One region of the Bacillus sp. URHA0034 genome, then DNA from elsewhere that is predicted to be linked to it. Evidence: a T-box and tRNA genes for the amino acid it is inferred to sense, from the RefSeq annotation. Region 1 holds a T-box; the other holds one or more tRNA genes.
The links. A T-box is a leader RNA that pairs with one kind of tRNA and senses whether it is charged. The one in region 1 lies ahead of leuS (leucine--tRNA ligase), so its partner is inferred to be a tRNA-Leu.

Region 1 (15,839 bases):
ATGATGATGGTTTTTATTACGATGACCATATTCAATTTGGCTTCCGACGTTTGAGCATTATTGATATCGAAAGCGGGCATCAGCCGCTAACGTATGAAAACGAGCGTTATTGGATTATTTTTAATGGTGAAATTTATAACTATGTTGAACTTCGTGAAGAGTTATTGAAAGAAGGACTATCATTTGCCACAAGTTCCGATACAGAAGTAATCATTGCTCTGTATAGCCATTTAAAAGAAAAAGCGGTTGAAAAACTGCGCGGAATGTTCGCGTTCGTCATCTGGGATAAGCAGGAACAAACCCTTTATGGTGCACGTGACCCGTTCGGAATTAAACCTTTCTTTTATATGGAGGATGGTGAAAGAACCTTTTTTGCATCTGAGAAAAAGAGCATTTTGCTGGCTTTAGAGAATGATGTCCTCAACTATGATGCCTTACAGCATTACCTAACTTATCAATTCGTTCCTGAACCTGATACGCTTTCAGAGGGAATTAAAAAGTTAGAGCCAGGCCATTATTTTACAAAAAAAATCGGCTCTCCAATGGAAATGAAAAAGTATTGGAAGGCTCATTTTCAGCCTGTTCAGAAATCAGAAGCTGATTTTATTAAGGAAATTCGCAATGTATTATTTGATTCGGTAGAGAAGCATATGCGCAGTGACGTTCCGGTAGGCTCGTTCCTTTCAGGCGGAATCGATTCATCTATTATTGCTTCGATTGCAAAAGAATTTCATCCCGCTATTAAGACTTTCTCAGTTGGCTTTGAACATAATGGTTTCAGTGAAATTGATGTGGCTAAAGAAACAGCTGAGAAGCTTGAGGTTGAAAATATCAGTTACATTATTACACCTGAAGAGTATATGAATGAAATTCCTAAAATCATGTGGCATATGGATGATCCTCTTGCCGACCCTGCCTGTGTTCCTCTTTATTTTGTCGCAAGGGAAGCTCGTAAACATGTAACGGTTGTTCTATCGGGAGAAGGTGCCGATGAATTATTTGGCGGTTACAATATCTATCGTGAGCCACAGTCATTAGAGGTATTTAATAAAATCCCAAGAGCCGGGAAAGTTTTATTAAAAGGTATTGCCGGGATGATGCCTGAAGGAATGAGAGGTAAAAGCTTTATTGAGCGCGGCGTTACGCCAATGGAAGAGCGTTACATCGGCAATGCCAAGATGTTCACTGAAGCTGAAAAACGTGATGTATTAAATGTTTACCGTGAAGGTTTAAACTATATGGATGTAACCAAGCCGCTTTACCAAGAATCAAGAGGTTATGACCCAGTTGACCGGATGCAGTATATTGATATCCATACCTGGATGCGCGGAGATATTTTGCTGAAAGCGGATCGGGTGACAATGGCTCACTCACTTGAGCTTCGGGTACCATTTTTAGATAAAGAAGTGTTTGAGGTGGCTTCGAAAATTCCAACCAGCTTAAAAACAGCCAATGGTACAACCAAATATATTTTACGTAAAGCAGCTGAAGGTGTAGTGCCTGAACATGTTCTAAGTCGTAAAAAGTTAGGATTCCCAGTTCCGATTCGTCATTGGTTGAAAAACGAAATGAATGAATGGGCCAAAAATATCATCCGTCAAAGCAACACGGATCATCTAATCAATAAATCATATGTTTTGGGCTTATTGGAAGACCATTGCCAAGGCAAAGCGGATAACAGCCGTAAAATCTGGACCGTTCTGATGTTCATGGTTTGGCATCAAGTTTATGTAGAGAATGTTTATTCTTTCCAACGCGATTATGCTTTACAAAAAGAATTGCAAACATTGAAGCACTAAGAGCAAATGAGGCGCCCGCGAACCGCTCGCGCCTGAAGCGGAAATCAACAGACTAGTTTAATGTATAAAAAAGTGGGTGCCCCCAAAAGTTATACTTTTGGGACACCCACTTTTGTTTTTATGACTGAAGTGACTTATAATATTGCCCTTTCTCAGCATATTCTGTATAAATCCGTTCCATATCTTTTTTGTCTTCGGGTGTTAATTCTCTAATAACTTTTGCTGGTCTGCCAAATGCTAAGGTATTAGGGGGGATTTTTTTTCCTTGCGGTACAAGACTTCCAGCACCAATAAAGGCACCTTCCCCTATCTCTGCTTGATCGAGAATAATTGATCCCATGCCAACTAATGCTCTTTTTCTTACGATGCAGCTATGAAGAATGACTTGATGACCGATTGTTACTTCATCTTCTAAAATTAGCGGGTTATTAGGGCTTTGGTGTAAGATAGAGTTATCCTGAATATTAACTTTATTCCCAATTCTCGTTGGGGCAACATCGCCTCGGATCACAGAATTAAACCAGACACTGGACTGTTCGCCAATTTCTACATCACCTGTGATCGTGACATAATCGGCAATAAAGGCAGTTTTAGCAATTAACGGGTATTTATCTTTAAAGGGGTATATCAAATGGGTTCGCTCCTTTGTAATTGATAAGTATATTTTAGCGAAAATAATAAGTGGTTTTCAAAAAATAAATCTGGTATAACAAATAAGTCTAAACTCACAAAGTTTTGAACAAACAAGCATATCTTTTTCTAGGGGGACGAAAAATGTGGAAATGGGAAGCTGAAGGGGAGGCAAAAGCGGTAATTGTAATCGTCCATGGTGCAATGGAACACCATGGCAGATACGGATGGCTGATTGAAATGTGGCGTTTAGCTGGTTTTCATGTCATCATGGGCGACCTTCCGGGGCAAGGGATGACAACAAGGTCCGGCCGCGGCCATATCGATTCCTTTGATGAATATATTGTGGAGGTAAAGGACTGGGTGCAAGCCGCCTATCGATATAACCTCCCCGTGTTTCTATTAGGCCACAGTATGGGTGGATTGATTTCTATTCGTTTATTACAGGAAGAACAACTGAATGTCGCCGGCGTGATTCTTTCTTCTCCATGTCTGGGACTGGTTCAAGCGCCATCCAAATTTTTAAATGCCCTCTCGCATGTGATTAACGTGGTTTATCCATCTCTTAGAATGAATTCAGGTTTGTCGGTGGAGATGGCTACAAGAAACGAAGATGTGCGAGAAGCGGATTCAAATGATACACTTTACGTGACAAAAGTTTCGATTCGCTGGTATCGTGAACTTGTTGGAGCGATAAAAGAAGCATTCGTGAATTTGGAAGATACACAGGATCTCCCCATGCTCGTCATGCAGGCCGGGGACGATAAAATTGTTAATAAAGCTACCGTGAAGGAGTGGTTTAACCATGTTCCATTATCGGAGAAAAGGTTTAAGGAGTGGCAGAAGTGCTACCATGAAATTTTTAATGAACCGGAGCGGGAAGAGGTATTTGAATACGCTAAAGATTTTGTTTTTAGCCAATTAAAAGCAATTGGTTATATTGTATAAGAAAGGTAGATGTTTTCCATGATGCCAATCACCCTTATGTCTAGGGTCTATCGCAAAATCATTCCTGCTGTCCATCAGGAATTGGCTTATTGGAAAAGCCGGGCTGAAAATATTCCTAACCAAGAATTAAGAAATCAGGCTCTCGCGAGTATCGAACATAAAACCTTCCATTGTGAAGGCGGGGGCATACTTGCTCTTACAGCCAATGAAGATTATCAAAAAGCGGTAAAATTTATTGTCGCTTATCAAACTATCAGTGATTACTTGGATAATCTTTGTGATCGGAGTACCTCACTCGATCCTGCCGATTTTGCAGCCCTCCATGAGTCTATGTCAGATGCCCTTGTATTGCAGGCAGAAGAGAAAAATTATTATCGGCTCCGAGATGACCAGGATGACGCTGGATATTTACATGATTTATCTGAGACATGCCGTACTGTTTTAAGGGAGTTAGACAACTATGCTTTAATCAAAGATTATCTTCTAGAACTTTGCCAATATTATTGTGATTTGCAAATCCACAAACATGTAGTCAAGGATGAGCGCGTACCTCGCTTGAAAAAATGGTTTAATCGTTACCAAGACAATCTGCCCGATATGGAATGGTACGAATTCTCGGCCTGTTCTGGTTCCACATTAGGAATTTTTTGTTTAGTATCCTATGCGCTGCGTGAGGATTTTAAATTAGAAGATGCCATCAATATTCGCAAGGGTTACTTTCCTTATATTCAGGGCTTACATATCCTTTTAGATTACTTTATTGACCAAGAGGAAGACATGATTGGCGGGGACTTAAATTTCTGCGCTTATTATAATAGTGAAGAGACTCTTTTTAAGCGTTTAAAGCATTTCGTAATAGAGGCGGACCGCCACACAGAATTCCTGCCTCATAAAAAATTTCATCAACTCATTAATCGTGGTTTGTTAGGAATTTATTTATCAGATGCAAAGGTTCGTAAACAGAAAAATGTCCGTAAATTGGCGAGAGGGATTATAAAATCAGGTGGATGGATCAGTTATTTCTTTTATTACAATGGACTTGCTTACCGGTCCCTGCAAAAAACGGTCCCTGCAATTGTAACAAGGTCGGTGACAAAATAAAACCAGGCGAGGGTGCCTGGTTTTATCTTTTTTCAATTGCAATAATAAATGGCGGGTTATTTTGTTGGTTAACAAACTGATACTGAAGAACGTGGGCTTTTTTTTGATCCAGTCCTTGACAGTATTTCAATAAATGGTCCCGTTCCACTGCACCTTGTTCATGACCATGGTAAATGACCAGGACGATGGTCCCCTCTGCAGCCATTATTTCTAATAATTGTTCAATTGCCGAAATGGTTGTTTCTGAACGAGTTACAATGTTCTTATCGCCGCCAGGCAAATAACCGAGATTAAAAATTGCCCCGGTTATGTTTCCATGAGCATCCTTGGGGATTTTCGCAAAAATTTGTTCGTGGCCTTCATGAAAAATGGTAACCCTTTCTATCAGGTTATGTCCGATTAAGCGTTCCTTCGTAGCGCTAATTGCTTCTTGTTGGACATCAAACCCAAAAACTTGCCCGTATTCTCCAACCAATTCTGCTAAAAATACGGTATCATGCCCATTCCCTAAAGTAGCATCGACTACCATATCACCCGGCTTGACAGCCTTTTTAAGTAAACTTTTTGCAAACGGAAGAATGCGCTCCATTTTCACGGTTAATTCCCCGCATTCTCTTGGAAATACTTTCCTTGCCAACTGTTTCTTCTCTTTAATTCTGCATCGATGGAATTTAGTACTTCCCACTTATTGACGCTCCACATTGGTCCAACCATTAAATCAATCGGACCGTCTCCTGTTATCCGATGAACAATCATTTCCGGCGGTAAAATTTCTAATTGGTCACATACTAAATTTATATAATTCTCTTGGGTAAGAAATTCGAGCATACCCTTTTCATATTGTTTCACCATTGGAGTGCCTTTTAATAAATGCAGTAAATGAATCTTAATCCCTTGGACATCTAATTTTGCCACTTCATAAGCGGTTTCCATCATCATGTCATAGGATTCAAGCGGCAGTCCGTTAATGATGTGGGAGCAAACCCGGATCCCATGTTTCCGTAGTTTATTGACACCATCGATATAACATTGGAAATCATGGGCACGATTAATCAGCATAGCTGTTCGTTCATGGACTGTCTGGAGACCGAGCTCAACCCATAAATACGTACGCTGATTTAATTCAGCTAAATATTCAACGACATCATCCGGCAAGCAATCTGGGCGTGTTGCGATGGAGATTCCAACGACCCCCTCTTGGTTTAACACGGATTCATACTTTTCCCTAAGTACCTCAACAGGGGCGTGTGTATTGGTGAATGCTTGAAAATAAGCCATATACTTGCCGTCTTTCCACTTAGTATGCATTTTTTGTTTGATTTGGTTAAATTGTGTTTCTAAGGGTTCGACCCGGTTACCGGCAAAATCCCCGGACCCTGCCGCACTGCAAAACGTACAGCCGCCATGAGCGACCGTACCGTCACGGTTCGGACAGTCAAAACCACCGTCCAAGGCGACTTTAAACACCTTATGGCCAAAATGGTTTCTAAGGTGGTAATTCCAAGTGTGATATCGTTTATCGTCGGTTGCATATAGAAAAGGTTTTGTCTGAAGCACTCAGAAAACCTCCTTTGTAGGATAAAGATTGCATAACCTTAATTTTATCATGAAGTAGGCCTTTATCCAATTGCCTTTGCTCTCGAGTAAGGTTGGTAATAATTATCCACCACTCATGAGTTATAGGATAAGGATTGGAGAACAAAATAAGAAATGAAGCGTGCGCTTCATAACATGAGGGGGGTTCTTAGATGGCTACTCGCGACTCAATGGATAATCTAATGCAGCAAGTTGAGGACACACTACGTTATGCTGAAGAGCAATATAAGCACAGCAGCCTTCAAGAGCATTATAATAATGATGATTATACGACAGCGCTGCAGCAGCTCGAGCAAACCTATCAGGATATTTGTACAATGGCCCATAGTGCTAACGGGCAGCAGCGGGAACAACTCCATCGGATGAGACTTCAAATTCAGCAGCTTCAAAACTCTATGATTATTGAGACACGTTAAGAGGAGGAGAATTTCTTGAAAAAACGTTCTAAGAAGAAAAATCCCGAACAAAAAACCCGAAATGGTATCAATAATCAAGACGTTGAGCTCGGCCAGGATCGTGACTTAATAAAAGAGGCAAAAAAGAAATACGAAAAGACCGGCGGCCAACCGGTTAAATCCAAAATGCATCAAGAACAAGAACAATCTTCATAAGTATAAAAAGGATCTCTCACTTTGTGGAGAGGTCTTTTTTTATGCCTATCTGTCGCGGCAATAGTTCTGTTAGTCTTCAGGGGTTAAGAATAGCTCATAACTGTCAAAGCCGTGGAATCCAATCGCCTTCAGGGGTTAAGAATAGCTCATAACTGTCGAAGCCGTGGGATCCAATCGTCTTCAGGGGTTATGAATAGCTCATAACTGTCGAAGCCGTGGAATCCAATCGCCTTCAGGGGTTAAGAACGGCTCATAACTGTCGAAGCCCTGGAAACCAAGTCGCTTCGGGGGTTAAGAACGACTCATAACTGTCGAAGCTTAGGAATCAAAACAGCTTCAGAGGTTAAGAACGTTCCATAACTGTTAAAGCCTGAAATCTACCAGCCTTAAGGGGATGAACCGCTCATGCCTTTCGAAAAAGCAGAATTTTTAATTAAAAAGATAGTAATACGAAAAAGATTGCACCTACTCCGTTAATGGCATACAATGTATCTTTGATTAATGAAATGTTTATCGTAAAGGAGCGTTTTTCATGCCGCGTGCCTTATGGCTGTTAATAATTGGAATGGCAGTGAATGTAATCGGCTCTTCTTTTTTATGGCCTTTAAATACCATCTATATTCACGATCACTTGGGTAAATCTTTATCTGTTGCCGGTATGGTACTGATGCTAAATTCGGGGGCAAATGTGATCGGTAACCTTTATGGCGGTCATTTATTTGATAAAATAGGGGGCTATAAATCTATTATTCTAGGGATTATGATCTCTTTATTAGCTCTTGTGGGGTTATCCATCTGGCATAACTGGCCCGAATACGTTGTTTTCTTAACGATTGTGGGCTTTGGAACAGGAATTATTTTTCCTTCTATGTATGCGATGGCTGGTTCCGTTTGGAAAGAGGGAGGCCGGAAATCGTTCAATGCTCTTTATATTGCCCAAAATGTTGGCGTTGCAATCGGAGCATCACTTGGCGGGATTGTCGCTGACTATTCCTTTCAACTGATTTTTCTTGCAAATACAGTCATGTACGTAATCTTTTTATTGATTGCGGTCTTTGGATACAAAGGAATTTCTGCAGATGCTGCACCTCAAGAAAACAAGGAAGTAAATGTAAAAGCAGTTAACAGAATGAACCTTAAGGCATTAATGATACTATGTGCGGGCTATTTGCTCTGCTGGGTTTCCTACAGCCAATGGACGACAACCATTGCTTCTTATACACAGGAAGTGAATATCACTCTAACCCAATATAGTTTATTATGGACGATTAACGGAGCGATTATCGTGCTGGGGCAGCCGTTATTAAACGGGATTCTCAACTATCTTGCTTCATCATTAAAGAGACAAATCCTGATTGGTATTGGAATCTTTATTATTTCCTTTATTGCAGCAGGGCAGGCCAGCGACTTTTCAGGCTTTTTAGCTGCGATGGTTATTTTAACAATTGGTGAGATGTTTATTTGGCCGGCAGTTCCGACCATTGCTTTTGCGTTAGCCCCAAAAGGGCGAGAAGGTTATTATCAAGGTATCGTCAACAGTACGGCCACAGGTGGAAGGATGATTGGTCCAGTACTTGGCGGAATATTGGCCGACCACTATAACATGTCCACTTTATTTACAGTATTAATCTTGTTGTTTATAATTGCAATCGGCACGACCATAGTCTATGACCGCGGCTTGAGACCTAAAGAGAAAATTACTGCTAAGACGATATAAGTTTATGACCCACAGTCGAGATGACTGTGGGTTTCTTTCATTTTTTATTCCTTTTAAATTATTTCCTGCTTCTTTTTTGGTATAGTAAATTTATAGATTGATTTTTTTGAGGAAGGAAGAAAGTGGGGATGGGATGCTTGCTTTAATACCTCTTATGCTTGAGCGGGTTGGTATTTTAATCATTGTTGCATTTATATTATCAAGGATGAAATCGTTTCGACAGGTTATCCATAACGAGCGGGGGATGGCAGCGAAATTAACCATAATTGCTATCTTTGGTGCCTTTGGGATTATTAGTAATTATACAGGTGTAGAAATAGGTCATGGAGTTGTTACGTCACAAGATTGGCTGACAGATGTGGATCGGACTGGTGCCATTGCTAACACAAGAATCATGGGTGTCGTGATTGGCGGGTTGCTTGGCGGGCCGATGATTGGAATTGGAGTAGGATTAATTGCTGGATTGCACCGTTTATCACTCGGCGGTTTCACCGCGGTTGCATGTGCAGTTTCCACCATTTTTGCAGGAATCGTGACAGGGTTTTTAAGTAAGCGTTTTAAAATAGCGGAAAGCGGTTCTACGACGAAAGCAGTTATAATGGGGATTTTGATGGAGTGTTTCCAGATGGCGATTATTCTCCTATTAGCTAAGCCTTTTGATGAAGCCCTAAATCTTGTAAAATTAATTGCCTTTCCTATGATTGCGATTAATGGTTTTGGGACACTTTTATTTTTACTTATTATCCAGGATATTTTTCAGGAGCAGGAACGAACACGGGCATTACAAACACATAAAGCGTTATATATTGCGAATCAGACACTGCCATTTTTTCGGCAGGGCTTAAATATGGACTCGTGCGCAAAGGCAGCTGATATCATATTGAAATGGACAGGTGCAGATGCCATCTCCATTACGAATCAACAGCAAGTCTTAGCACATGCTGGGGCCGGCGCAGACCATCATCTACCGTCTGGAACAATGGCCACTGAATTAACAAAAAAGGTGTTAGACCAAGGCAGAATCATTATTGCAAAGACAGCCAAAGAAATTCAATGCTTTAACCCGAATTGTCCATTAGAGGCTGCCATAGTGTTACCACTTCAGGTTTATGATAAGACTGTCGGAACCTTGAAGCTTTATTTTACTAATTCTAGCAAGCTCGATAGTGTAGAACAGGAGCTGGCTGAAGGCTTAGGGAAATTATTCTCCGGCCAGCTCGAAATGGCAGAGTTAGAACGGCAAAGACGCTTATTAAAAGATGCTGAAATTAAAGCACTGCAGGCACAGGTCCATCCTCATTTTTTGTTTAACGCAATTAATACCATTTCAAGTTTAATCCGAAAGGATACAGACCAAGCAAGAAAACTTCTAATCCAGTTAAGTGTCTTCTTTCGCAGTAATCTCCAAGGTGCTCGTCAAATGTTGATACCGCTTGAGAAAGAGCTCGAGCATGTGGAAGCCTATTTGTCTATTGAACAGGCAAGATTCCCTGACAGGTATAAGGTGAATTTGGAAATAGCTCCATCATTTAGAGAGGTTTTAGTTCCCCCTTTTACATTGCAGCCACTGGTAGAAAATGCGATTCATTATGCCTTTTCGAAAAGCAAAACGGGAACTGTTCGAGTTCATGCCTACCTGGAAGAGGGGAGAATGGTCCTCATCACAGAGGATGATGGAAAAGGGATTCCTCCGGAGAAACTTGCTGTACTTGGAAATCAAACAGTTGATTCGGCAGATGGTACAGGTACTGCTTTATGGAATATTAAGAAAAGAATTGAGGAAATTTATGGGCCAGAAGCATCATTACAGATTGATAGTATTATAGAAAAGGGAACAAGGGTTGTGATTAAATTGCCATTAACCGAGCAAAGATGGGGGGAAGAAAGTGTTAAAGGCCTTTATAGTAGATGATGAGCCGCTTGCGAGAGATGAACTGTCCTATTTGCTAAAACGAAGTAAGCAGGTGGTTGTATCTGGAGAAGCTGATTGTCTTGAAGCAGCGTTTGAAAGTTTAACAAACCTGGATATTGATGTCATTTTTTTGGATATCCAGCTTGCCGATGAAAGTGGTATTGAAATAGCCAGTAAATTAAATCAGTTAGACTATCCACCATTGATTGTGTTTGCTACAGCATTTGATGAATATGCTCTTAAAGCTTTTGAACTTAATGCAGTTGATTACCTATTAAAACCAATTGATGAAAAAAGAATACAGCTCACCATTGATAAGCTATATAAACTAGCTGGTAATAAGGAGCAGAAAATCCCGCTTTCATCTAGGTCGAATTCTATTCAAAATGAGCGGTCAGAAAAATTAGCGGTTTCGATTGATGAAAAAATCGTATTACTCCATATAAATGACATTGTCTATATTGGTACGCAGGATGGTAAAACTGTCGTTGCCACGGAAAAACAAAAGTTATCGGTCAATGAACCATTAGTAACGTTTGAAAGAAAGTTGCAAATTCCTTCCATTATACGTGTTCATCGTGCTTATCTAGTCAATATTGATGCCATTCTCGAAATAGAACCCTGGTTTAATTCAACCTACAATTTAATTATGAAATCCGGCGAAAAGGTTCCAGTTAGCAGAACCTATACAAAGGAACTGAAACAGCTGCTTGGTTTTTAACAGCTGTTTTTTGTATTTCAAATCAGAATTATTGTTTTTCAACTCTAGATTTCAGCAAAATATCTTGAAAAACGTATGTTACCGTTTTCATTTAATAAGATTAAGATAAGTTATTGATTTAGGGGGAGGAAAAAGAAAATGAATGCGGTTTCAGTAGTAATTGGCTCCATTTGCATATTAATGATTGCTTACCGTTTATACGGAACTTTCATGGCTGCAAGGGTTTTAAAGTTAGACGATTCTAAGCCAACACCAGCTCACGAATTTAATGATGGGAAGGACTATGTACCAACCAATAAATGGGTGACATTTGGCCACCATTTTGCTGCGATCGCGGCAGCTGGTCCGCTAGTAGGCCCAATCTTGGCTGCGCAATTTGGTTATTTGCCAAGTTTACTTTGGCTGTTAATTGGTGCGGTAATCGGTGGTGCTGTCCATGACGCAGTTGTACTATATGCTTCCATGCGGAAGAAGGGGAAATCATTATCTGAAGTAGCCAAGGATGAATTAGGGCCTGTTGCAGGTTTTTGTACAGGACTTGCTATGCTATTTATCATTACGATAACCATGGCAGGGCTTTCCATGGTTGTACTTCACGCACTTGAGAATAACCCATGGGGGACTTTCTCAGTAGGAATCACGATTCCAATTGCAATGGGAGTAGGAATCTTATATAAGAAAACAGGCAATTTAAAAATAACGACTACAATTGGCTTCATCCTTGTAATGGTAGGCGTATTTGTAGGACCGATGATCCAGAATACAGTCTTGGGTGATTGGCTCACTCTAGATACAAAAACATTAGCAATTATTCTGCCCATCTATGCTTTTTTTGCCGCTGCGTTACCTGTATGGCTGTTACTAGCTCCACGCGACTATTTAAGTAGTTTTATGAAAATTGGTGTATTTATTGCCCTTATTATTGGAGTATTTATTATTAATCCTACGATTCAAATGCCTGCATTTACTAAATTCACACAAGGCGGCGGCCCGGTAATTGGCGGTCCGGTATGGCCTTTTATCTCGATTACCATTGCTTGTGGTGCCATTTCCGGTTTCCATGCCTTTGTTGGTTCAGGTACAACACCGAAAATGCTTGATCGCTGGTCAGATATTAAGGTAGTGGGATTTGGGGCGATGTTAGTCGAGTGTGTCGTTGGGATTATGGCATTAATAGCAGCAACCGCTCTTCAGCCGGCTGATTATTTTGCGATTAATTCCACTCCAGAGGTTTACAAAACATTAGGTATGCATGTAGACCAATTACCGAAGCTTGCCCAGGAAATTGGAATGGACTTGGAAGGAAGAACGGGCGGGGCTGTAACATTAGCTGTAGGTATGACTTATGTTTTCACAGCCATCCCTTGGTTTGCTAAATTATCATCTTACTTTTTCCAGTTTGTCATAATGTTTGAGGCTGTCTTTATTTTAACAGCGATTGATTCCGGAACACGTGTAGCCCGTTATTTAATACAAGATTTCTTTGGTGAATTCTATAAACCATTGAAAAAAACAGATTGGATTCCTGGGTCTATTTTTGCAAGTGCATTAGCCTGCTTTATATGGGGATATTTGCTCTTTTCGGGAGATATCGGTTCTGTTTGGGCTTTATTCGGTGTATCCAATCAATTAATGGCATCCATCGGTTTGATAATTGGTGCAACCGTCATACTAAAAGTGGCTGACAAACGATGGTACATGTTAACTTGTTTAATTCCACTCGCTTATTTGTTTGTCACAGTTAATTATGCAGGCTATTGGATGGTCAAAAACGTTTACTTAAATCCGGCAGCCGCTGGATACAGTGTTTTGAATGGAATCCTGTCGATTATCATGTTAGTACTTGGTATTATTATTATGGTGACAGCTATTAAGAAATGGACCACCATGTGGAATTCACCGCGTTTCCAATTTGGTTCACGGGTTGCTTAAATTTAGGGCAGTTGACTTCTTCAGTCAACTGCTTTTTTCAATTCTCTGTGGAATATAATCTAGATATTCAAGGTTTAAACTGGCCGGCGCTTGTCCATCCTGAATTTAGGCAATTGTTTGCTTGCATAGTAGCAGAAAATTTAATACAATAACCGTAATACTTTATATTAAAAAAACAGTGATCAGGAGTAGTAGTGATTTTTACTCGACAGATTAGAGAGTTGACGGCTGGTGAAAGTCAACCGGGTACATCATGAACTCGCCTTTGAGTTGCAGGCATGAATGAACAGTAATGTTTGCCGTTTACCGCGTTAAGGTTGAATGAAGCGAGTGTTTAGGCACTAATGTGGGTGGTACCGCGGGAAGATACATACAATCCTCTCGTCCCTTTTGGGATGAGGGGTTTTTATTTTTGCAGTAGGAGGAAAATCAAAATGAGCTTTAATCATCAACAAATTGAGAAAAAGTGGCAAAAACAATGGGAAGAAGAAAAAACGTTCAAAACGAGCGAAGAATATGATAAACGGAAATTCTATGCATTAGATATGTTTCCATATCCATCGGGTGCAGGGCTTCACGTAGGACACCCGGAAGGCTATACAGCAACAGATATTCTTTCCCGTTTAAAGCGGATGCAGGGCTATAATGTACTGCACCCAATGGGCTGGGATGCCTTTGGATTGCCTGCAGAACAATATGCATTAGACACAGGTAACGACCCTGCAGAATTTACGGAAAAGAATATTAACACCTTCCGAAGACAAATTAAAGCACTTGGTTTTTCCTATGATTGGGATCGTGAAGTCAATACGACCGACCCAGAATATTATAAATGGACACAGTGGATTTTCTTAAAGCTTTGGGAGAAAGGCCTTGCTTATATCGATGAAGTAGCGGTGAACTGGTGTCCAGCACTTGGAACAGTATTAGCCAATGAAGAGGTTATTGACGGCAAGAGTGAACGCGGCGGATATCCGGTGGAACGACGTCCGATGAAGCAATGGATGTTAAAAATTACGGCCTATGGTGATCGTTTACTTGAAGATCTTGAAGAGCTTGACTGGCCAGAAAGTTTAAAAGAAATGCAGCGAAACTGGATTGGGCGCTCTGAAGGCGCCGAAGTCATTTTCAAAATTGATGGACATGATGAAACCTTTACCGTGTTCACAACGCGTCCAGATACTTTATTTGGTGCAACCTATGCTGTATTGGCGCCTGAGCATCCGTTTGTTGAAAAAATTACAACTAAGGAGCAGAGTGCCGCCGTTGATGCTTATTTAGATAAGGTTAAGATGAAGAGTGATTTAGAGCGGACAGATTTAGCCAAAGAGAAAACGGGTGTATTTACGGGTGCGTATGCGGTTAATCCTGCAAATGGCGAAAAAATGCCAATCTGGATTGCCGATTATGTATTAGTAAGCTATGGAACAGGTGCCATTATGGCCGTACCTGCTCACGATGAACGTGACTGGGAATTTGCAAAGGTTTTTAACTTACCTATTAAGCCAGTCGTGGCAGGCGGAGATGTGGAGAAAGAAGCCTACACTGGTGACGGTGCGCATATCAACTCTGAGTTCTTAAATGGGTTAGATAAAGAAGAGGCTATTTCAAAAATGATCGCTTGGCTAGAAGAAAAAGGAATTGGAACCAAGAAGGTTACCTACCGTTTACGTGACTGGTTATTTAGCCGTCAGCGTTATTGGGGTGAGCCGATTCCAATTATCCATTGGGAAGATGGCACGATGACTGCCGTTCCGGAAGAACAGCTTCCATTGACCTTACCAAAAACAACAGACATTAAACCGTCTGGAACAGGTGAGTCACCACTTGCGAATATTGAGGACTGGGTTAATGTCGTCGATCCGGAAACAGGTAAAAAGGGCCGCCGCGAAACGAATACCATGCCGCAATGGGCAGGAAGCTGCTGGTACTATTTACGTTATATTGATCCAAAAAATGATCAAGAATTAGCCTCACAGGAAAAATTAAATCATTGGCTTCCAGTTGATATTTACATTGGCGGTGCCGAGCATGCTGTGCTTCATTTGCTTTATGCCCGTTTTTGGCATAAGTTTTTATATGACATCGGTGTAGTGCCAACTAAGGAACCATTCCAAAAACTTTTCAACCAAGGAATGATCTTAGGTGAAGGCAATGAAAAGATGAGTAAATCAAAAGGTAATGTTGTCAACCCTGATGACATTATTGACAGCCATGGTGCCGACACCCTTCGTTTATACGAAATGTTTATGGGACCTCTTGATGCATCGATTGCGTGGTCGACCAATGGCTTAGATGGATCCCGCCGCTTCTTAGATCGAATTTGGCGTCTGTTAGTAGAAGAAAACGGTGAATTAAGTCCGAAAATCCAGTCAAACGAAGAGACAGCTACCCTTGAAAAAACCTATCATCAGACTGTGAAAAAAGTGACAGAGGATTATGAAGGTTTAAGATTTAATACAGCTATTTCACAAATGATGGTCTTTATCAATGAAGCGTATAAAGCAACGGTTCTTCCAAAGGTCTATATCGAAGGTTTTGTAAAATTACTTGCTCCGGTTTGTCCGCATCTTGCTGAAGAGCTATGGGAAAAGCTGGGTCATAGCGGTACAATCTCCTATGAAGCATGGCCGGCATATGATGAGGCAAAATTAGTCGATGACGAAATCGAGATTGTGATTCAAGTAAATGGTAAAGTCAAGACGAAGCTAAAGGTTCCAACAGGTGCTACGAAAGAGGCTTTGGAAGGAATTGCTATGGATGACGATCGCGTAAAGGAACAAATTGAAGGAAAGACCATTCGCAAAGTCATTACTGTACCAGGTAAATTGGTAAATATTGTAGCAAATTAATTTGGATCAAAAAATTAAAC
Region 2 (15,839 bases), 1.5 Mb from region 1:
AACAGCTATAACGGCTTCCTCTTGCCCAATTACACGGGAGTGTAACGCTTCTTCTAAATTAAGTAACTTCGCTGTTTCAGTTTCTGCAAGCTTAGAAACTGGTACACCCGTCCAGCTTGAAACGACACTGGCAATATCTTCAACGGTCACTTCATTATTTTCTTTTCCTTGTTTTTCTTTCCAAGTTTTCTTCGTTTCTTCCAACTGTTCACGGAGACGCTGCTCTGTATCTCTTAAAGAAGCCGCTTTTTCAAATTCTTGACTTTGAACAGCAGAATCTTTTTCTTTTCTAACATCCTCCAGTTTAACCTCTAACTCTTTTAGATTTGGAGGTGTAGTATAAGACCGAAGTCTTACCTTTGAACCTGCTTCATCAATTAAGTCAATGGCTTTGTCAGGCAGGAAACGGTCAGAGATATAACGGTCTGACAGCTTAACGGCTGCCTCGATTGCCTCATCAGTAATTGATACCCGGTGATGGGCTTCATATCGGTCACGTAAGCCTGCTAGAATTTGAATCGATTCCTCCATTGTTGGTTCATCCACTCGAATTGGCTGGAAGCGTCGTTCAAGAGCAGCATCTTTTTCAATATATTTGCGATATTCATCCAATGTAGTTGCACCGATACATTGTAGTTCTCCACGGGCAAGGGATGGCTTTAGGATATTAGATGCATCAATTGCCCCTTCTGCGCCGCCCGCACCGATTAAGGTGTGCAACTCATCGATAAACAGAATGATGTTTCCTGCTTGACGGATTTCATCCATTACTTTTTTCAAACGGTCTTCAAATTCACCACGATATTTCGTTCCTGCAACAACTGTTCCCATATCCAGTGTCATGACACGCTTATCACGCAGGATTTCAGGTACTTCATTGTTGACAATTTGCTGGGCAAGCCCTTCAGCAATAGCTGTCTTACCAACACCAGGCTCCCCAATTAATACAGGGTTATTTTTCGTTCTACGGCTTAATACTTCGATAACACGCTGAATTTCTTTACTACGGCCAATGACAGGGTCGAGACTGCCTTCTCGTGCAATCGCCGTTAAATCCCTTGCAAGACTGTCAAGTGTAGGTGTATTTGCACTCACGGATGCCCCCCCCTGGTGAGAACCTGATTCATTACTGCCTAATAACTGGAGTACTTGCTGACGTGCTTTATTTAGGCTGACACCAAGATTATTTAATACCCTTGCAGCTACCCCTTCTCCTTCTCGAATTAAGCCAAGAAGGATATGCTCGGTACCAACATAGGAGTGTCCTAATTTTCGGGCTTCATCCATTGATAGTTCAATAACCTTTTTAGCTCGCGGAGTATAGTGAATAGTTTGAGATGTTTCCTGTCCTTTACCGATTAAATTTTCCACTTCTTTTTGGATTTTTTCAGAACCCAGACCAAGGCCATATAGTGCCTTTGCTGCAATCCCTTCTCCTTCGCGTACAAGTCCTAATAAAACATGCTCAGTTCCAATGTTATTATGACCAAGACGAATCGCTTCCTCTTGTGCCAGTGCCAGTACCTTTTGTGCTCTCTCAGTAAAACGTCCAAACATCATATCCTCTTCCTCCTCACCTATTTTCATTCTCCATGTTTATACGGTCCCTAATTAATGCTGCTCTTCGAATATCTCTTTCATGCGGCCGTAATGGACCACCCGCATATTGTTGAAGAAAACCCGGCTGGGTTAAAATCATTAATTCATTTAAAATGGTCTTCGGCATATTTTTTATATACCCCATATCTATACCAAGCCGAACATCCGATAAGCAGCGGGCTGCTTCTTTCGATTCAATAATCCGGCTATTAGATAACACCCCTAATGAGCGGAACACCCTGTCTTCTAATTGTATGTTAGAAGTTTTGCGTAATGCTTCACGAGCAGACCTTTCTTGTGAAATTAACTGACTCGCTACTCCTTTTAAATCACGGCTAATATCTTCCTCTGATTTTCCCAGTGTTATCTGATTAGAGATTTGAAAGATATTCCCCAATGCTTCACTGCCCTCTCCGTAAATCCCTCTTACCACAAGGCCTAACTGGTGGATAGCAGGAATGATCCGATTAATTTGCTGTGTTAAAATTAACCCGGGCAGATGCATCATGACAGATGCTCTGAGACCTGTTCCTACATTGGTGGGACAACTAGTTAAATAGCCATATTTTTCATCAAAGGCATAATGGATTTGTTCTTCAAGCCAATCATCTATTTCATTCGCCGCATGTAACGCTTCTGCTAATTGCAGACCAGGAAATAAACACTGAATACGAATATGGTCCTCTTCATTTATCATAATACTAACTTCTTCATTTTCTGTTAATAGAACAGCACCATATGGAGATTCCTCCGCCAACAGTGGACTAATTAAATGCTTTTCTACTAAAACCCGCTTATGAAGAGGCTGCATTTCATCCATTTTCAATAATTCCATTGTACCGAAGCTCTCAACAGTAGATTTTTTAAGAATATCCTCCATGGTATCTATAATCACTTTTGCCTCGTCGTGTGAAAAAACAGTTGGGAAATTATAAGATTCAAAATTTCGCGCAAGACGAATCCGGGAGCTAAGGACAATATCAGAATCTGGGCCTTCTTCGCTCATCCAAGAGCTGACGGCTTGATTAAAAAATCTTTCAACTGACACTTTATTCCCCTCCCTCTTCATTTCCAGCTATTTGTTTTTCTAATGTACGGACTTGATCGCGAATTTCAGCTGCTTTCTCAAATTCTTCTTTGGTGATGGCCTCTCTTAAGTCCAGTTTCAACTCTTCAATCTGTTTGCGAAGTTGAAACTCACCGCCGATTCTTTTCGGGATTTTACCATTATGGGTCCAGTTTCCACTATGAAGGCGTCTTAAAACAGGCTTTAACTGATCTTTAAATGTATCATAGCATTGAGCACAGCCAAAACGGCCAACTTTTAAAAACTGGGGAAATGTCATCGAACAATGCTGACATTGAAGGATTTCCTCTTGTTGAAATGGACTTTCACTCGGCTTTTGGAAAGATGGATCAATATTTAATAAACCTGCCAAAAGGTTGTTAAACGCAAATCCCGATTCCCCATTCATGATAAACATTTCGCCTTTCTCCTGAGCACACTTCTCACATAGATGGACTTCTGTTTTTTCTCCATTAATAATTTTGGTAAAATGAAGAGCTGCAGGCCTTTGATTGCATTCCTGACAAATCATATATTTTCACCTCTTTAGGCTGCATAATTATTTATATTTTAAGGAAGTTAACATTGCTTTTAACATTCTCGCTCTTAATTCATCGCGGAATGGAAGATCAATATATAGTACAGAACGATCAATGACACTTAGCATAATTTTTGCTTCTCGTTTTGTAATGACCTCCTCATGAACAAGTCTTATGATTACGTCTTCGGCGGTCGTTTGACTTATACGATTGTTGACAAGGGACAGCAAATGATCAATTAAATGGGCTAAGTCGTGGGATTGGACCTTCATTATCCGAATAAATCCGCCGCCGCCCCGTTTACTCTCAACAATATATCCTCTTTCAATCGTAAAACGGGTATTAATAACATAGTTTATTTGTGAAGGAACACATTGAAATTTATCGGCAATTTCACTTCTTTTAATCTCAACAAGATCTTCTTCACTCATTTCTAAAACCTGCTTTAGATATTTTTCAATAATATCGGAAATGTTTCTCATCTTCCCACCTCCCATCTTCTGACTTTGACTATATTTGACTTTAATTATACTGAAAATTTTATGGAGATGCAACGATTCACTATTACTGATTTTCTCCAAATTTCACGGTTGTGAAACCTAAAAAGCCCAGAAAATAAGTGTCTATAAAATTCGACTTTTTTCGTAAATATTAACTTTCTATAAAGCTGTTATCATTTTTATAGTAATATTAGGGAAGGATATGTGAAAATCATGGGGATCATCTGTAGTTCCTTATTGGGGTTTTAGGAACAGAAGTGTGGAATAAGGGATATTAAAAATAATCAAACAAAAAAAGACAACCCTTCACGGATTGTCTTTTTTTGCCTGGCAACGTCCTACTCTCACAGGGACAAAGTCCCAACTACCATCGGCGCTGAGAAGCTTAACTTCCGTGTTCGGTATGGGAACGGGTGTGACCTTCTCGCCTTGATTACCAGACTTATGAAATTAGAGAGATCGTTCTCTCAAAACTAGATAGTATAGAAGAAATTCGTAAAAACGAGTTATTCGCTTTAAAAAATATGGTTAAGTCCTCGATCGATTAGTATCAGTCAGCTCCACATGTCGCCACGCTTCCACCTCTGACCTATCAACCTGATCATCTTTCAGGGATCTTACTAGCTTGACGCTATGGGAAATCTCATCTTGAGGGGGGCTTCATGCTTAGATGCTTTCAGCACTTATCCCGTCCGCACATAGCTACCCAGCGATGCCTTTGGCAAGACAACTGGTACACCAGCGGTGCGTCCATCCCGGTCCTCTCGTACTAAGGACAGCTCCTCTCAAATTTCCTGCGCCCACGACGGATAGGGACCGAACTGTCTCACGACGTTCTGAACCCAGCTCGCGTACCGCTTTAATGGGCGAACAGCCCAACCCTTGGGACCGACTACAGCCCCAGGATGCGATGAGCCGACATCGAGGTGCCAAACCTCCCCGTCGATGTGGACTCTTGGGGGAGATAAGCCTGTTATCCCCGGGGTAGCTTTTATCCGTTGAGCGATGGCCCTTCCATGCGGAACCACCGGATCACTAAGCCCGACTTTCGTCCCTGCTCGACTTGTAGGTCTCGCAGTCAAGCTCCCTTGTGCCTTTACACTCTACGAATGATTTCCAACCATTCTGAGGGAACCTTTGGGCGCCTCCGTTACTCTTTAGGAGGCGACCGCCCCAGTCAAACTGCCCACCTGACACTGTCTCCCACCCCGATCAGGGGTGCGGGTTAGAATTTCAATACAGCCAGGGTAGTATCCCACCGACGCCTCCACCGAAGCTGGCGCTCCGGCTTCTCAGGCTCCTACCTATCCTGTACAAGCTGTACCAAAATTCAATATCAGGCTACAGTAAAGCTCCACGGGGTCTTTCCGTCCTGTCGCGGGTAACCTGCATCTTCACAGGTACTATAATTTCACCGAGTCTCTCGTTGAGACAGTGCCCAGATCGTTACGCCTTTCGTGCGGGTCGGAACTTACCCGACAAGGAATTTCGCTACCTTAGGACCGTTATAGTTACGGCCGCCGTTTACTGGGGCTTCGATTCAGAGCTTCGCGTGAGCTAACCCCTCCTCTTAACCTTCCAGCACCGGGCAGGCGTCAGCCCCTATACTTCGCCTTGCGGCTTCGCAGAGACCTGTGTTTTTGCTAAACAGTCGCCTGGGCCTATTCACTGCGGCTCTTCGAGGCTATAAACCCCAAAGAGCACCCCTTCTCCCGAAGTTACGGGGTCATTTTGCCGAGTTCCTTAACGAGAGTTCTCTCGCTCACCTTAGGATTCTCTCCTCGCCTACCTGTGTCGGTTTGCGGTACGGGCACCCAATATCATCGCTAGAGGCTTTTCTTGGCAGTGTGGAATCAGGAACTTCGGTACTATATTTCCCTCGCTGTCACAGCTCAGCCTTCGCGAGAAGCGGATTTTCCTGCTTCTCAGCCTAACTGCTTAGACGCACATATCCAACAGTGCGCTTGCCCTATCCTCCTGCGTCCCCCCATCACTCAAACGATAAAGAGGTGGTACAGGAATATCAACCTGTTGTCCATCGCCTACGCCTTTCGGCCTCGGCTTAGGTCCCGACTAACCCTGAGCGGACGAGCCTTCCTCAGGAAACCTTAGGCATTCGGTGGATGAGATTCTCACTCATCTTTCGCTACTCATACCGGCATTCTCACTTCTAAGCGCTCCACCAGTCCTTACGGTCTAGCTTCAACGCCCTTAGAACGCTCTCCTACCACTGACACCAACGGTGTCAATCCACAGCTTCGGTGATACGTTTAGCCCCGGTACATTTTCGGCGCAGAGTCACTCGACCAGTGAGCTATTACGCACTCTTTAAATGGTGGCTGCTTCTAAGCCAACATCCTGGTTGTCTAAGCAACTCCACATCCTTTTCCACTTAACGTATACTTTGGGACCTTAGCTGGTGGTCTGGGCTGTTTCCCTTTTGACTACGGATCTTATCACTCGCAGTCTGACTCCCACGGATAAGTCTTTGGCATTCGGAGTTTGTCTGAATTCGGTAACCCGATGAGGGCCCCTAGTCCAAACAGTGCTCTACCTCCAAGACTCTAACTACGTGAGGCTAGCCCTAAAGCTATTTCGGAGAGAACCAGCTATCTCCAAGTTCGATTGGAATTTCTCCGCTACCCACACCTCATCCCCGCACTTTTCAACGTGCGTGGGTTCGGGCCTCCATCCAGTGTTACCTGGACTTCACCCTGGACATGGGTAGATCACCTGGTTTCGGGTCTACGACCACATACTCATACGCCCTATTCAGACTCGCTTTCGCTGCGGCTCCGTCTCTTCAACTTAACCTTGCATGTAATCGTAACTCGCCGGTTCATTCTACAAAAGGCACGCTATCACCCATTAACGGGCTCTAACTACTTGTAGGCACACGGTTTCAGGAACTATTTCACTCCCCTTCCGGGGTGCTTTTCACCTTTCCCTCACGGTACTGGTTCACTATCGGTCACTAGGGAGTATTTAGCCTTGGGAGATGGTCCTCCCTGCTTCCGACCGGATTTCGCGTGTCCGGCCGTACTCAGGATCCACTCAGGAGGGAACGAAGTTTCAACTACAGGGCTTTTACCTTCTATGACGGGCCTTTCCAGACCGCTTCATCTACCCCGTTCCTTTGTAACTCCATGTTGAGTGTCCTACAACCCCAAGAGGCAAGCCTCTTGGTTTGGGCTAATCCCGTTTCGCTCGCCGCTACTTAGGGAATCGCGTTTGCTTTCTCTTCCTCCGGGTACTTAGATGTTTCAGTTCCCCGGGTCTGCCATCAATACCCTATGTATTCAGGTAAAGATACTGCTCCATTACGAGCAGTGGGTTTCCCCATTCGGAAATCTCCGGATCAAAGCTTACTTACAGCTCCCCGAAGCATATCGGTGTTAGTCCCGTCCTTCATCGGCTCCTAGTGCCAAGGCATTCACCGTGCGCCCTTTCTAACTTAACCTAAAAGGTTTTACTCTATTTAATAGAGAGAAAAACTAAAATGGCGATTTTACTCGGTTTTTACTTGGTTTCTTCTATACGATTATCTAGTTTTCAAAGAACGATTAAAAAAAGCTTTGAGAGAATTGCACTCTCAAAACTAAACAAACAGAAAACCATCAAACAAACGTTTTTGTCTGGCTCATATGTCCAGCTTATATCCTTAGAAAGGAGGTGATCCAGCCGCACCTTCCGATACGGCTACCTTGTTACGACTTCACCCCAATCATCTGTCCCACCTTAGGCGGCTGGCTCCTTGCGGTTACCCCACCGACTTCGGGTGTTACAAACTCTCGTGGTGTGACGGGCGGTGTGTACAAGGCCCGGGAACGTATTCACCGCGGCATGCTGATCCGCGATTACTAGCGATTCCGGCTTCATGTAGGCGAGTTGCAGCCTACAATCCGAACTGAGAATGGTTTTATGGGATTGGCTAGGCCTCGCGGCTTTGCTGCCCTTTGTACCATCCATTGTAGCACGTGTGTAGCCCAGGTCATAAGGGGCATGATGATTTGACGTCATCCCCACCTTCCTCCGGTTTGTCACCGGCAGTCACCTTAGAGTGCCCAACTGAATGCTGGCAACTAAGATCAAGGGTTGCGCTCGTTGCGGGACTTAACCCAACATCTCACGACACGAGCTGACGACAACCATGCACCACCTGTCACTCTGTCCCCCGAAGGGGAAATTCCTATCTCTAGGAGTGTCAGAGGATGTCAAGACCTGGTAAGGTTCTTCGCGTTGCTTCGAATTAAACCACATGCTCCACCGCTTGTGCGGGCCCCCGTCAATTCCTTTGAGTTTCAGCCTTGCGGCCGTACTCCCCAGGCGGAGTGCTTAATGCGTTAGCTGCAGCACTAAAGGGCGGAAACCCTCTAACACTTAGCACTCATCGTTTACGGCGTGGACTACCAGGGTATCTAATCCTGTTTGCTCCCCACGCTTTCGCGCCTCAGCGTCAGTTACAGACCAGAAAGCCGCCTTCGCCACTGGTGTTCCTCCACATCTCTACGCATTTCACCGCTACACGTGGAATTCCGCTTTCCTCTTCTGCACTCAAGTCCCCCAGTTTCCAATGACCCTCCACGGTTGAGCCGTGGGCTTTCACATCAGACTTAAAGGACCGCCTGCGCGCGCTTTACGCCCAATAATTCCGGACAACGCTTGCCACCTACGTATTACCGCGGCTGCTGGCACGTAGTTAGCCGTGGCTTTCTGGTTAGGTACCGTCAAGGTACCGGCAGTTACTCCGGTACTTGTTCTTCCCTAACAACAGAGCTTTACGACCCGAAGGCCTTCATCGCTCACGCGGCGTTGCTCCATCAGACTTTCGTCCATTGTGGAAGATTCCCTACTGCTGCCTCCCGTAGGAGTCTGGGCCGTGTCTCAGTCCCAGTGTGGCCGATCACCCTCTCAGGTCGGCTACGCATCGTCGCCTTGGTGAGCCGTTACCTCACCAACTAGCTAATGCGCCGCGGGCCCATCTGTAAGTGTCAGCCGAAACCGACTTTCAACTTTTCCTCATGAGAGGAAAAGGATTATCCGGTATTAGCACCGGTTTCCCGGTGTTATCCCAGTCTTACAGGCAGGTTGCCCACGTGTTACTCACCCGTCCGCCGCTAATCAACAGGAGCAAGCTCCTATTGATTCGCTCGACTTGCATGTATTAGGCACGCCGCCAGCGTTCGTCCTGAGCCAGGATCAAACTCTCCGAGAAAGTTGATTTAGCTCATTTTGTTACGTTGGCTTCATTTCGTAAGAAATGAATATTATTGTTTGTTGACGTTTTTGTTTGTTTAGTTTTCAAAGAGCAATCGTCGTTTATGCGACTTTTATATATTAACAAAGTAATTTTACATTGTCAATACCATTTTAATTTATTTGGTGGAGTCTAGGGGGATCGAACCCCTGACCTCCTGCGTGCAAAGCAGGCGCTCTCCCAGCTGAGCTAAGACCCCGAAATAATTAAATAAATGGTCGGGAAGACAGGATTCGAACCTGCGACCCCTTGGTCCCAAACCAAGTGCTCTACCAAGCTGAGCTACTTCCCGATAAATAATGGCGCGCCCGAAAGGAGTCGAACCCATAACCTTCTGATCCGTAGTCAGACGCTCTATCCAATTGAGCTACGGGCGCATTATTCATTTCTTAAATGGTGCCGAGGACCGGAATCGAACCGGTACGGTAGTCACCTACCGCAGGATTTTAAGTCCTGTGCGTCTGCCAGTTCCGCCACCCCGGCATTTGAGAGCGGAAGACGGGATTCGAACCCGCGACCCCCACCTTGGCAAGGTGGTGTTCTACCACTGAACTACTTCCGCGTATATGGTACTTATTTTCTCTCACAAAAATGGTGCGGGTGAAGGGAGTCGAACCCCCACGCCTTGCGGCGCCAGATCCTAAGTCTGGTGCGTCTGCCAATTCCGCCACACCCGCAATATTATCTTATCGCAAAAAATTATTTCATTCGTAAAACCTATGGTGAGCCATGAAGGACTCGAACCTTCGACCCTCTGATTAAAAGTCAGATGCTCTACCAACTGAGCTAATGGCTCTTATGAAGATGATTCCCTACAACTAATTTGTGGTAGGTCAGATGCTCAAAAGAACTTGCGTTCTTTCTCGCAGATTGCCCGCAGAAGCTGATTCACAGAAGTTTGCAATCTGCTCTACCAACTGAGCTAATGGCTCGTACAAAGAAAAGGTGCCGGCGAGAGGACTTGAACCCCCAACCTACTGATTACAAGTCAGTTGCTCTACCAATTGAGCTACCCCGGCGTCGTAAAGTAAGGAAAAAATATGGTGGAGGATGACGGGATCGAACCGCCGACCCTCTGCTTGTAAGGCAGATGCTCTCCCAGCTGAGCTAATCCTCCATATAAAGCCTGGCAACGTCCTACTCTCACAGGGACAAAGTCCCAACTACCATCGGCGCTGAGAAGCTTAACTTCCGTGTTCGGTATGGGAACGGGTGTGACCTTCTCGCCTTAATTACCAGACTTATGAAATTAGAGAGATCGTTCTCTCAAAACTAGATAATATAGAAGAAATTCGTAAAAACGAGTTATTCGCTTTAAAAAATATGGTTAAGTCCTCGATCGATTAGTATCAGTCAGCTCCACATGTCGCCACGCTTCCACCTCTGACCTATCAACCTGATCATCTTTCAGGGATCTTACTAGCTTGACGCTATGGGAAATCTCATCTTGAGGGGGGCTTCATGCTTAGATGCTTTCAGCACTTATCCCGTCCGCACATAGCTACCCAGCGATGCCTTTGGCAAGACAACTGGTACACCAGCGGTGCGTCCATCCCGGTCCTCTCGTACTAAGGACAGCTCCTCTCAAATTTCCTGCGCCCACGACGGATAGGGACCGAACTGTCTCACGACGTTCTGAACCCAGCTCGCGTACCGCTTTAATGGGCGAACAGCCCAACCCTTGGGACCGACTACAGCCCCAGGATGCGATGAGCCGACATCGAGGTGCCAAACCTCCCCGTCGATGTGGACTCTTGGGGGAGATAAGCCTGTTATCCCCGGGGTAGCTTTTATCCGTTGAGCGATGGCCCTTCCATGCGGAACCACCGGATCACTAAGCCCGACTTTCGTCCCTGCTCGACTTGTAGGTCTCGCAGTCAAGCTCCCTTGTGCCTTTACACTCTACGAATGATTTCCAACCATTCTGAGGGAACCTTTGGGCGCCTCCGTTACTCTTTAGGAGGCGACCGCCCCAGTCAAACTGCCCACCTGACACTGTCTCCCACCCCGATAAGGGGTGCGGGTTAGAATTTCAATACAGCCAGGGTAGTATCCCACCGACGCCTCCACCGAAGCTGGCGCTCCGGCTTCTCAGGCTCCTACCTATCCTGTACAAGCTGTACCAAAATTCAATATCAGGCTACAGTAAAGCTCCACGGGGTCTTTCCGTCCTGTCGCGGGTAACCTGCATCTTCACAGGTACTATAATTTCACCGAGTCTCTCGTTGAGACAGTGCCCAGATCGTTACGCCTTTCGTGCGGGTCGGAACTTACCCGACAAGGAATTTCGCTACCTTAGGACCGTTATAGTTACGGCCGCCGTTTACTGGGGCTTCGATTCAGAGCTTCGCGTGAGCTAACCCCTCCTCTTAACCTTCCAGCACCGGGCAGGCGTCAGCCCCTATACTTCGCCTTGCGGCTTCGCAGAGACCTGTGTTTTTGCTAAACAGTCGCCTGGGCCTATTCACTGCGGCTCTTCGAGGCTATGAACCCCAAAGAGCACCCCTTCTCCCGAAGTTACGGGGTCATTTTGCCGAGTTCCTTAACGAGAGTTCTCTCGCTCACCTTAGGATTCTCTCCTCGCCTACCTGTGTCGGTTTGCGGTACGGGCACCCTTTTATCTCGCTAGAGGCTTTTCTTGGCAGTGTGGAATCAGGAACTTCGGTACTATATTTCCCTCGCTGTCACAGCTCAGCCTTCGCGAGAAGCGGATTTTCCTGCTTCTCAGCCTAACTGCTTAGACGCACATATCCAACAGTGCGCTTGCCCTATCCTCCTGCGTCCCCCCATCACTCAAACGATAAAGAGGTGGTACAGGAATATCAACCTGTTGTCCATCGCCTACGCCTTTCGGCCTCGGCTTAGGTCCCGACTAACCCTGAGCGGACGAGCCTTCCTCAGGAAACCTTAGGCATTCGGTGGATGAGATTCTCACTCATCTTTCGCTACTCATACCGGCATTCTCACTTCTAAGCGCTCCACCAGTCCTTACGGTCTAGCTTCAACGCCCTTAGAACGCTCTCCTACCACTGACACCAACGGTGTCAATCCACAGCTTCGGTGATACGTTTAGCCCCGGTACATTTTCGGCGCAGAGTCACTCGACCAGTGAGCTATTACGCACTCTTTAAATGGTGGCTGCTTCTAAGCCAACATCCTGGTTGTCTAAGCAACTCCACATCCTTTTCCACTTAACGTATACTTTGGGACCTTAGCTGGTGGTCTGGGCTGTTTCCCTTTTGACTACGGATCTTATCACTCGCAGTCTGACTCCCACGGATAAGTCTTTGGCATTCGGAGTTTGTCTGAATTCGGTAACCCGATGAGGGCCCCTAGTCCAAACAGTGCTCTACCTCCAAGACTCTAACTACGTGAGGCTAGCCCTAAAGCTATTTCGGAGAGAACCAGCTATCTCCAAGTTCGATTGGAATTTCTCCGCTACCCACACCTCATCCCCGCACTTTTCAACGTGCGTGGGTTCGGGCCTCCATCCAGTGTTACCTGGACTTCACCCTGGACATGGGTAGATCACCTGGTTTCGGGTCTACGACCACATACTCATACGCCCTATTCAGACTCGCTTTCGCTGCGGCTCCGTCTCTTCAACTTAACCTTGCATGTAATCGTAACTCGCCGGTTCATTCTACAAAAGGCACGCTATCACCCATTAACGGGCTCTAACTACTTGTAGGCACACGGTTTCAGGAACTATTTCACTCCCCTTCCGGGGTGCTTTTCACCTTTCCCTCACGGTACTGGTTCACTATCGGTCACTAGGGAGTATTTAGCCTTGGGAGATGGTCCTCCCTGCTTCCGACCGGATTTCACGTGTCCGGCCGTACTCAGGATCCACTCAGGAGGGAACGAAGTTTCAACTACAGGGCTTTTACCTTCTATGACGGGCCTTTCCAGACCGCTTCATCTACCCCGTTCCTTTGTAACTCCATGTTGAGTGTCCTACAACCCCAAGAGGCAAGCCTCTTGGTTTGGGCTAATCCCGTTTCGCTCGCCGCTACTTAGGGAATCGCGTTTGCTTTCTCTTCCTCCGGGTACTTAGATGTTTCAGTTCCCCGGGTCTGCCATCAATACCCTATGTATTCAGGTAAAGATACTGCTCCATTACAAGCAGTGGGTTTCCCCATTCGGAAATCTCCGGATCAAAGCTTACTTACAGCTCCCCGAAGCATATCGGTGTTAGTCCCGTCCTTCATCGGCTCCTAGTGCCAAGGCATTCACCGTGCGCCCTTTCTAACTTAACCTAAAAGGTTTTACTCTATTTAATAGAGAGAAAAACTAAAATGGCGATTTTACTCGGTTTTTACTTGGTTTCTTCTATACGATTATCTAGTTTTCAAAGAACGATTAAAAAAAGCTTTGAGAGAATTGCACTCTCAAAACTAAACAAACAGAAAACCATCAAACAAACGTTTTTGTCTGGCTCATATGTCCAGCTTATATCCTTAGAAAGGAGGTGATCCAGCCGCACCTTCCGATACGGCTACCTTGTTACGACTTCACCCCAATCATCTGTCCCACCTTAGGCGGCTGGCTCCTTGCGGTTACCCCACCGACTTCGGGTGTTACAAACTCTCGTGGTGTGACGGGCGGTGTGTACAAGGCCCGGGAACGTATTCACCGCGGCATGCTGATCCGCGATTACTAGCGATTCCGGCTTCATGTAGGCGAGTTGCAGCCTACAATCCGAACTGAGAATGGTTTTATGGGATTGGCTAGGCCTCGCGGCTTTGCTGCCCTTTGTACCATCCATTGTAGCACGTGTGTAGCCCAGGTCATAAGGGGCATGATGATTTGACGTCATCCCCACCTTCCTCCGGTTTGTCACCGGCAGTCACCTTAGAGTGCCCAACTGAATGCTGGCAACTAAGATCAAGGGTTGCGCTCGTTGCGGGACTTAACCCAACATCTCACGACACGAGCTGACGACAACCATGCACCACCTGTCACTCTGTCCCCCGAAGGGGAAATTCCTATCTCTAGGAGTGTCAGAGGATGTCAAGACCTGGTAAGGTTCTTCGCGTTGCTTCGAATTAAACCACATGCTCCACCGCTTGTGCGGGCCCCCGTCAATTCCTTTGAGTTTCAGCCTTGCGGCCGTACTCCCCAGGCGGAGTGCTTAATGCGTTAGCTGCAGCACTAAAGGGCGGAAACCCTCTAACACTTAGCACTCATCGTTTACGGCGTGGACTACCAGGGTATCTAATCCTGTTTGCTCCCCACGCTTTCGCGCCTCAGCGTCAGTTACAGACCAGAAAGCCGCCTTCGCCACTGGTGTTCCTCCACATCTCTACGCATTTCACCGCTACACGTGGAATTCCGCTTTCCTCTTCTGCACTCAAGTCCCCCAGTTTCCAATGACCCTCCACGGTTGAGCCGTGGGCTTTCACATCAGACTTAAAGGACCGCCTGCGCGCGCTTTACGCCCAATAATTCCGGACAACGCTTGCCACCTACGTATTACCGCGGCTGCTGGCACGTAGTTAGCCGTGGCTTTCTGGTTAGGTACCGTCAAGGTACCGGCAGTTACTCCGGTACTTGTTCTTCCCTAACAACAGAGCTTTACGACCCGAAGGCCTTCATCGCTCACGCGGCGTTGCTCCATCAGACTTTCGTCCATTGTGGAAGATTCCCTACTGCTGCCTCCCGTAGGAGTCTGGGCCGTGTCTCAGTCCCAGTGTGGCCGATCACCCTCTCAGGTCGGCTACGCATCGTCGCCTTGGTGAGCCGTTACCTCACCAACTAGCTAATGCGCCGCGGGCCCATCTGTAAGTGTCAGCCGAAACCGACTTTCAACTTTTCCTCATGAGAGGAAAAGGATTATCCGGTATTAGCACCGGTTTCCCGGTGTTATCCCAGTCTTACAGGCAGGTTGCCCACGTGTTACTCACCCGTCCGCCGCTAATCAACAGGAGCAAGCTCCTATTGATTCGCACGACTTGCATGTATTAGGCACGCCGCCAGCGTTCGTCCTGAGCCAGGATCAAACTCTCCGAGAAAGTTGATTTAGCTCATTTTGTTACGTTGGCTTCATTTCGTAAGAAATGAATATTATTGTTTGTTGACGTTTTTGTTTGTTTAGTTTTCAAAGAACAATTTGTTATATCGCTCAAAGGCGACTTTATAATATTACCAAGTTATTAACGTAATGTCAACAACTTTTTTAACTTCTTTTTTCTTTCTCGCTACTGCCTCGCAGCAACAGATAATAATATACCACCTTTAGACACTGGATGCAATACCTATTTTTAAAGTAAAAATATTCACTCTACTCACAGCTTGCAAAAAAAAAGCGCCGGATTTCTCTGGCACTTTGAAAGCTTTATTTATGACGCATTAATGGGAATAATAGTACATCCCGGATGGATGGAGAATTTGTTAATAACATAACCAGGCGGTCAATACCAATTCCTAATCCACCAGTTGGCGGCATACCGTATTCTAATGCCTCAACAAAATCTTCGTCCATTTGATGAGCTTCATCATTACCTTGCTCACGTTCCTTTAATTGTGCTTCAAAACGTTCTCTTTGATCAATTGGATCATTAAGCTCAGTAAAGGCATTGGCATGCTCACGTGCCACAATAAACAACTCAAAACGATCCGTGAAGCGTGGATCCTCTTCATTTTTCTTCGCTAGTGGTGAAATCTCTACAGGATGCCCGTAAATGAAAGTTGGTTGAATTAACTTCTCTTCGACTCTCTGCTCAAAAAACTCATTAACTATATGTCCATAGAGCATGTGTTCCTTTATTTCGATATTATGTTCTTTAGCAAGCTCACGAGCTTCTTCTACACTCATTTCCTTCCAGAAATCTACACCTGTATATTCTTTAATTGCATCAACCATGTGCAGCCTTTTC

Region 2: it encodes a tRNA-Leu, which carries the amino acid that the T-box ahead of leuS (leucine--tRNA ligase) is inferred to sense. The anticodon was not compared.

What each region holds. Positions count from the first base shown of each region.
Region 1 is NZ_JBWCDK010000002.1:4,293,918-4,309,756, forward strand. Features, by position in the region: gene asnB (asparagine synthase (glutamine-hydrolyzing)) at 1-1,799, shown strand, start outside; gene ACZ9EE_RS22595 (gamma carbonic anhydrase) at 1,918-2,430, opposite strand; gene ACZ9EE_RS22600 (lysophospholipase) at 2,574-3,377, shown strand; gene ACZ9EE_RS22605 (tetraprenyl-beta-curcumene synthase family protein) at 3,396-4,478, shown strand; gene mnmM (tRNA 5-(aminomethyl)-2-thiouridylate-methyltransferase MnmM) at 4,501-5,073, opposite strand; gene mnmL (tRNA modification radical SAM protein MnmL/YtqA) at 5,076-6,035, opposite strand; gene ACZ9EE_RS22620 (YtzC family protein) at 6,227-6,490, shown strand; gene ACZ9EE_RS22625 (glycogen biosynthesis protein GlgD) at 6,506-6,685, shown strand; gene ACZ9EE_RS22630 (MDR family MFS transporter) at 7,218-8,402, shown strand; gene ACZ9EE_RS22635 (LytS/YhcK type 5TM receptor domain-containing protein) at 8,536-10,314, shown strand; gene ACZ9EE_RS22640 (LytR/AlgR family response regulator transcription factor) at 10,289-11,035, shown strand; gene cstA (carbon starvation protein CstA) at 11,174-12,967, shown strand; T-box leader at 13,137-13,359, shown strand; gene leuS (leucine--tRNA ligase) at 13,402-15,819, shown strand.
Region 2 is NZ_JBWCDK010000002.1:2,800,860-2,816,698, forward strand. Features, by position in the region: gene clpC (ATP-dependent protease ATP-binding subunit ClpC) at 1-1,560, opposite strand, end outside; gene ACZ9EE_RS15520 (protein arginine kinase) at 1,574-2,647, opposite strand; gene ACZ9EE_RS15525 (UvrB/UvrC motif-containing protein) at 2,649-3,197, opposite strand; gene ACZ9EE_RS15530 (CtsR family transcriptional regulator) at 3,225-3,686, opposite strand; rRNA gene rrf (5S ribosomal RNA) at 4,030-4,145, opposite strand; rRNA gene ACZ9EE_RS15540 (23S ribosomal RNA) at 4,229-7,164, opposite strand; rRNA gene ACZ9EE_RS15545 (16S ribosomal RNA) at 7,370-8,919, opposite strand; tRNA gene ACZ9EE_RS15550 (tRNA-Ala) at 9,085-9,160, opposite strand; tRNA gene ACZ9EE_RS15555 (tRNA-Pro) at 9,177-9,253, opposite strand; tRNA gene ACZ9EE_RS15560 (tRNA-Arg) at 9,262-9,338, opposite strand; tRNA gene ACZ9EE_RS15565 (tRNA-Leu) at 9,356-9,444, opposite strand; tRNA gene ACZ9EE_RS15570 (tRNA-Gly) at 9,452-9,523, opposite strand; tRNA gene ACZ9EE_RS15575 (tRNA-Leu) at 9,554-9,638, opposite strand; tRNA gene ACZ9EE_RS15580 (tRNA-Lys) at 9,682-9,757, opposite strand; tRNA gene ACZ9EE_RS15585 (tRNA-Thr) at 9,908-9,980, opposite strand; tRNA gene ACZ9EE_RS15590 (tRNA-Val) at 10,003-10,078, opposite strand; rRNA gene rrf (5S ribosomal RNA) at 10,086-10,201, opposite strand; rRNA gene ACZ9EE_RS15600 (23S ribosomal RNA) at 10,285-13,220, opposite strand; rRNA gene ACZ9EE_RS15605 (16S ribosomal RNA) at 13,426-14,975, opposite strand; gene lysS (lysine--tRNA ligase) at 15,299-15,839, opposite strand, start outside.